One region of the Kocuria sp. KKT182 genome, then DNA from elsewhere that is predicted to be linked to it. Evidence: predicted binding sites of a transcription regulator. Region 1 holds the regulator's gene; the other holds the start of a gene.
What was found. Region 1 encodes HspR, which represses chaperone genes until heat shock. Its sites were predicted from a motif close to AAGTTGAGTCNNNNNGACTCAACTT; they were not measured.

Region 1 (3,395 bases):
GGAGCTGCGCCGGCTGCAGGCCGAGTTCGTGAACTTCAAGCACCGCACGGCGCGCGAGAAGGAGCAGCTGCGGACCTTCGTGACGGGCGACCTCCTGCAGACGCTGCTGCCGGTGTTCGACGACATCGACGCGGCCCGGCAGGCGGGCGACCTCACCGACGGCCCGTTCGCGGCGATCGCGAACAAGCTCGAGGAGACCCTCGTGCGGCACGGGCTGGTGCGCCTCGGGGAGGTCGGGGAGAAGTTCGACCCGAACGTCCACGAGGCGGTGCTGCAGCAGCCCACGAGCGAGGTCGAGCCGGACCAGGTCTCGATGGTGCTGCGCTCCGGCTTCCGGATCGGCGAGCGCGTGGTGCGGCCGGCCCAGGTCGCCGTCGCGGTCGCCGAGTGAGGCCGGACCCGGCCTGATCCCGGCGACGTCAGGGGAGGCCCGTCCCTCGGGCCTCCCCTGACCCGTCCACCCGTCCCCGGCGCCGCGGCGCCGGGGACGACCCCCGGACCACCACCGGGTCCTGCTCCGCAGGACCCCGACCGGCCCCACAGAAAGGAGGCGTCATGGCCAGCCAGGACTGGATCGACAAGGACTTCTACAGCATTCTCGGCGTCTCCAAGGACGCGTCCGCCGCCGACGTCAAGAAGGCCTACCGCAAGCTCGCCCGCCAGTACCACCCGGACCAGAACCCGGGGGACGCGGAGGCCGAGCAGCGGTTCAAGGACATCACCGAGGCGAACTCCGTGCTCTCCGACCCCGAGGAGCGCAAGCAGTACGACGCGATCCGCGCGATGGGCTCCGGGGCGCGCTTCACCGCCGGCGGCCCCGGCGGCGCCGGGGGCTCGGCCAACTTCGAGGACCTCTTCGGCGACATCTTCGGCGGAGGCGGCGGAGGACGCCGCCGCCGCACGACCTACTCCACCGGCGGCGCGGGCGGCCCCGGCGGCCCGGGCGGGTTCGAGGACCTGTTCGCCCAGTTCGGCGGTCAGACCGGGTACGGGGCGCCGGGCGGCTACGGCGGCTACCAGGCCCCGCCGGCGCGCGGGGAGGACATCCGGACGGAGACGACCATCCCGTTCCGCTCCTCGGTGCACGGCACCACGGTCAAGCTGCGCCGGGGCAACGGCCAGGAGACCACGGTGCGGATCCCGCGCGGCGTGCGCGACGGGCAGAAGCTCAAGCTCGCCGGCAAGGGCCACTCGGGTGCCGGCGGCGCCGGCGACCTCTACGTCACCGTCCACGTGACCCCGCACCCCTTCTTCCGGCGCGTCGAGGGCACGGACGACGTCGAGGTCACCGTGCCGATCACGTTCCCCGAGGCGGCCCTGGGCGCCACCATCGAGGTGCCCGTGCTGGACGGCGGCACCGTGCGCGTGAAGGTCCCGGCGGGCACGTCCTCGGGCCGGCGCTTCCGCGTCAAGGGGCGCGGGTTCGGCACGGCCAAGGGCACCGGCAACCTGATCGTGACGGTCGAGGTGCACGTGCCGGCCGAGCTGGACGAGCAGGCGCAGGCCGCCGTCCGGGCGTTCGCCGAGGCGACCGCGGACGAGGACCCCCGGGCCCGCCTGGCCGAGAAGGCACGGGTGTGAGATGGCACTGGACGCCGACCAGCCGCTGTTCGTGATCTCCGTGGCCGCGGAGATCGCGGAGATGCACCCGCAGACGCTGCGCCAGTACGACCGGCTCGGCCTCGTCAGGCCGTCCCGGGCCCCCGGCCGCGCCCGCCGCTACTCGCAGCGCGACATCGAGAAGCTGCAGCAGATCCAGGTGCTGTCCCAGCAGGGCGTGTCCCTCGAGGGCATCCGGCGCATCCTCCAGCTGGAGAACCAGGTCGCGGCCCTGCGGTCGCGGGTGGCGGAGCTGTCCCGGGAACTCGAGGACGCCCGGGACCGGGCCGAGGAGTCCTCGCGGATCTTCGCCGCCGGCGTCGGCGGGGACGTGGTGCGCATGGCCCGCGGCGCCCGCCCCCGGGCCCGCAAGATCTCGCAGGCCGTGGTGCTGTACCGGCCCCCGCGCCAGCAGGAGCGCTGAGCCGCACCGGCGCCCGGGCCGGGCGGTCAGCGCAGGTGCTTCTCGAAGCCCACGTCGTACACGCCGCCCGGATAGACCCGGGCGGTCCCGGGCAGCAGGACGTACCCGCTGCTGCGGTACAGGGCGGACGCCTCGGGTTGGCGGCTGCCCGTGGTGAGGTGGATGCGCCGGTAGCCCGCCGCGGCGGCGAGCCGCTCGAGCTCGGCCAGGACCCGCCGCGAGATCCCGCGCCGGCGGTGCGCCGGGGCGGTCCACACCCGTTTGAGCTCGGCCGTGGCGTCGTCGTGCCGACGGAACGCGCCACCCCCCACCGTCGTGCCGCCCTCGAGGAGGAGCAGGAGCGCTCCGGCGGGGGCGGTGAAGTCGTCGACGGGGTGCTCGGCCATCTCCTCCGCCCCGATCTCGGGACCGTAGCGCTCCACGTACTCGTGGTGCAGGCCCTCGAGCAGCAGCTGCGTGCGGGGATCGCCCGGGGGCACGACGACGAAGCCGTCCCGCTCCGGGCCGGGCAGTGCGGGCACGCCGTTTCGCTCCGCGCCGGGGACGGCGCTCACGCCGTCCGGCGGTAGACGAGGTCGCGGGGGACGCGGCCCGCCTCCTGCGCCTTGCGCTCGAAGCTCGTGAGGACCCGTCCCTCCCAGCGCGGGGCCCATCCGGTGTCCGGGTGCTCGTCGTCGGCGAGCGGGCCCGGGTGGACGTTCTCGAACTGCGGGGACGCGTCGAGGACCTCACGCATCACCAGGGCGTACTCCTGCCAGTCCGTGGCGAGCCGCCACAGCCCGCCCGGGACGAGCACCCGGGCGGCGAGCTCGGCGAACGCGGGGGAGACCAGGCGCCGCTTGTGGTGGCGGGTCTTGTGCCAGGGGTCCGGGAAGAACACCCACAGCTCGTCGACCGAGGCCGGGGCGAGCATGTGCTCCAGGACCTCGGGCGCGTTGGCCTGCGCCACGCGGACGTTGTCCACCCCGGCCTGGGCCGCCTTGAGCAGCAGGTCCGCGATCCCGGGCTTGTACACCTCGACGGCGAGGAAGTTCCGCGCCGGGTCCTGGGCGGCGGCGTGCACGACCGCCTCGCCGAGCCCGGAGCCGACCTCCACGACCAGCGGCGCCTCGCGCCCGAAGGCCGCGGCCGCGTCGAACTCGTGGTCGGGGTGCACGGAGGTGTCCGTGCGCACGCGCGGGACGTCGAGCACCCGGGTGGGCGCCCAGTCGTCCCAGGCCTTCTGGCGGCGGGCGGTGAGGCGGTCGCCGCGGCGCACGAAGGAGTACGGCCGGCGGTGGAACGCCTCGGGGACGGGGCCCTGTGCGGGGCCCTCGGCGGGGGAAGGGGTGTGCTCGCTCATCGCCCTACATCCTAGGGGCTGGGCGGGCGG
Region 2 (3,395 bases), 1.9 Mb from region 1:
ACCCAGTCGCGGATCGCGACGTCCTTCGTCTGGCACGCCCGCCAGATGTCCCCGGGGGAGACCTCGTGCTCGATGAGCACGGCGCCGGAGGAGTCGACGACCTGGACGGTGCCCTGCACGGGGATCTCGAAGGTCTTGTCGTGGGAGCCGTACTCCTCCGCCTTCATCGCCATGAGGCCGACGTTGGGCACGGAGCCCATGGTGGTCGGGTCGAACGCGCCGTGGGCGCGGCAGTCGTCGATGACCACCTGGTAGACCCCGGCGTAGGAGCTGTCCGGCAGCACCGCGAGGGTGTCCGCCTCCTCGCCCTCGGGACCCCACATGTGCCCGGAGGTGCGGATCATGGCCGGCATCGACGCGTCGACGATGACGTCGGAGGGCACGTGCAGGTTCGTGATGCCCTTGTCGGAGTTCACCATGGCGAGCTTCGGGCCCTCGGCGAGGCCCTTGTCGATCGCGGCCCGCACGTCGTCGCGCACGTCGGCGGGCAGGGCGTCGAGGCCGTTGAGGATCGCCGCGAGCCCGTTGGCGGGGGAGAGACCCGCCTTCTCCAGGGCCGCGCCGTGGGCGGCGAAGAGCTCCGGGAAGAACGCCTCGATGACGTGGCCGAAGATGATCGGGTCGGAGACCTTCATCATGGTGGCCTTCAGGTGCACCGAGAGCAGGACGTCCTCCCGCTTGGCGCGCTCGACCTGCTCCGCGAGGAACGCGTCCAGGGCGGCGGCCCGCATCACGGTGCCGTCGACGACCTCGCCGGCCAGCACGGGGACGGACTCCTTGAGCACCGTGGTGCTCCCGTCCTCGGCCACCAGGCGGATCGTCAGGGTGTCGTCGCCGTCCATGACCACGGACTTCTCGTTGTCCCGGAAGTCGTCGGCGCCCATCGTGGCGACGTTCGTCCTCGACTCCGCCGTCCACTCGCCCATGCGGTGCGGGTTCTTGCGGACGTAGTTCTTGACCGAGGCGGGGGCGCGGCGGTCCGAGTTGCCCTCGCGCAGCACCGGGTTGACGGCGGAGCCCTTGATCTTGTCGTAGCGGGCCCGGGTCTCCTTCTCCTCCTCGGTGCGGGGCTCGTCCGGGTAGTCGGGGAGGGCGACGCCCTGCTCCTGCAGCTCCTTGACCGCGGCCTTCAGCTGCGGGACGGAGGCGGAGATGTTGGGCAGCTTGATGATGTTGGCCTCGGGCTTCTTGGCCAGCTCGCCCAGCTCGGCGAGGGCGTCGTCCACCCGCTGCTCCGCGGGGAGGCGGTCGCCGAACGCGGCGATGATGCGCCCGGCCAGGGAGATGTCGCGGGTCTCCACCTCGACGCCGGCGGTCGAGGCGTAGGCCTCGATGATCGGCTTGAAGGAGTAGGTGGCGAGCAGGGGCGCCTCGTCGGTGCGGGTGTAGATGATCTTGGCCATGTGCGGGCTGTCTCCCAGGATGTCGTCGGATCGGTGGTGGTGCTTCCTGGTGCCAAGATACCCGAGGCGGCGCCCCGCCCGCTGGCCGGGCCCGCCGTCCGGCCGGAGGCCGCGGGCGGCCCGGGCACGGCGGCGGGCCCGTTCCCCGCGGGGAACGGGCCCGTGGCCGTGGGGCCCCGCCCGGGGGCGTGCCGGTGCCGGGGGCCGGGCTCAGCCCTCCGTGGACTGGGTGGACCCGGCGCCGTTGACGAGCTCGCCCTCGCCGATCACGCGGTCGCCGGACTCGTCCCGGCCCTCGCCCAGGGCCTGCTGCTCGCCCTGTCCGGAGATCACCTGGATCTTGCGCGGCTTGGCCTGCGCCGAGACGGGGATCGTGACCGTGAGCACGCCGTTGTCGTAGTTCGCGGCGATGTTCTGGATGTCGATGCCCTGGCCCAGGTTGAGCTGGCGGACGAACGAGGAGCTCTGCCGCTCCCGGGTGATCCACTGGACGTCCTGCACCTCGGGCAGCTCCCGCTCCGCGCGGATCGTCAGCAGCTGGCCGTCGACGTCGACGTCGACGCTCTCCGGGTCGATGCCGGGCAGGTCCGCCCGGAGGATGTACTGGTCGCCGTCCCGGTACAGGTCCATGGGCATCTCGCGCAGGCCCTGCCGGGCGAACAGCGAGGCGGCGAGCCGGTCGAAATCGTTGAACGGGGTGAACATCGTGGCCACGTCAATCATCTCCTCAACCATATGAGCAATGTCTTCGACATTTAGTTGAGTCCGATCAACTCAACTGTTGACCATGATAATCCCGCTCCCCGCGGTCTTCAACGGGTCCCGGCCCCCATCGCCCAGGGCGAACCGCCCTCAGCGGGCGTCGTGGGGATACCGCACGCCGATCTGCGCCCGCACCCGGTCGAAGAGCTCCACGAGCTCGAGGGAGTCGGCCCACGGCATCACGGGGGACTCGAGCAGGCCCTGCTGCACGCAGCGGGTGGCCTCGCGCATCTCGAACACGTATCCGGCGCCCGCCACGTCCACGCGCTCCACGACGGGGGCGGCGCCCGTGCGGGCGCCCTCGGCGGTCTGCAGCACCAGGGTGGTCGGGCAGTTGATCCGTCCGTCCACCCGCAGCCAGCCGTCCGTGCCGCTGATCGTCACCTGGTGGGGGACCGTGGCGGACAGGGTGCCGCTCACGTGCGCCCGGCCGTGCCCGAAGTCCAGGGTCAGGGCGGTGTCCAGGTCCACGTCCGTGGCGCCGAGCTCCGCGCGGGCGCTCCAGCGCTCCGGGGCCCCCAGGACCGCCGAGGTCCACGTCAGGGGGTAGACCATCATGTCCAGCAGCACCCCGCCGCCGTCGGCCCGGCGGAACAGGCGGTGGGCCGGGTCCAGGGCCCGGTGCGTGCCGATGGACCCCTCGACCGAGCGGACCCGGCCGAGCCGGCCCTCCCGGACCCAGCGCATCGCGGTGCGGAAGCCGGGGGTCATGCGGGTCCAGACGGCTTCCATGAGGAAGACGCCGTGCTCGCGGGCCAGGTGGAACAGGTCGCGGACCTCCGCCGCGGTCATGGCGAGGGCCTTCTCGCACACCACGTGCTTGCCGGCCCGCAGCAGCGCCGAGACGTCCCGGTGGTGGTAGCCGTGCGGGGTGGCCACGTAGACGATCTCCACGTCCGGGTCGGCCGCGAGCCGGTTCAGTCCCGTGCTCGTGGCGGTGCCGCCGTAGGCCCGCTCCACCCCGTGCCGGCGGGCGAAGTCCTCGGCGCGGTCCTGGTCCCGCGAGCTCACGGCCACGAGCCGGGCGTCGGGCAGCGCCGCGATGTCTGGGACCACCTTCTCCGCGATGTCGGCGGTGCTGACCACGCCCCATCCGAGCGTGCGGCCGGTCGCGGTGCCGGGGTCGTCCAGGTGGGCGGCGTCGAGGGAGGCGTCGACGAACGGGCTGAGGGTCTGGGCAGGCATGGGCGCATTCTGCCACGCCGCCCGCCGCCGGGGTCCCGCCCGCCG

Region 2: the regulator HspR is predicted to act here: its motif matches at 2,160-2,184, upstream of ACZ2G1_RS17195 (Hsp20/alpha crystallin family protein).

Annotation. Positions count from the first base shown of each region.
Region 1 is NZ_CM145757.1:1,682,957-1,686,351, reverse strand. It holds gene ACZ2G1_RS07755 (nucleotide exchange factor GrpE) at 1-391, shown strand, start outside; gene ACZ2G1_RS07750 (DnaJ C-terminal domain-containing protein) at 556-1,581, shown strand; gene ACZ2G1_RS07745 (heat shock protein transcriptional repressor HspR) at 1,583-2,023, shown strand; gene ACZ2G1_RS07740 (GNAT family N-acetyltransferase) at 2,050-2,544, opposite strand; gene trmB (tRNA (guanosine(46)-N7)-methyltransferase TrmB) at 2,574-3,365, opposite strand; gene ACZ2G1_RS07730 (LOG family protein) at 3,370-3,395, opposite strand, start outside.
Region 2 is NZ_CM145757.1:3,710,022-3,713,416, forward strand. It holds gene ACZ2G1_RS17190 (NADP-dependent isocitrate dehydrogenase) at 1-1,403, opposite strand, end outside; gene ACZ2G1_RS17195 (Hsp20/alpha crystallin family protein) at 1,614-2,126, opposite strand; gene ACZ2G1_RS17200 (Gfo/Idh/MocA family protein) at 2,256-3,350, opposite strand.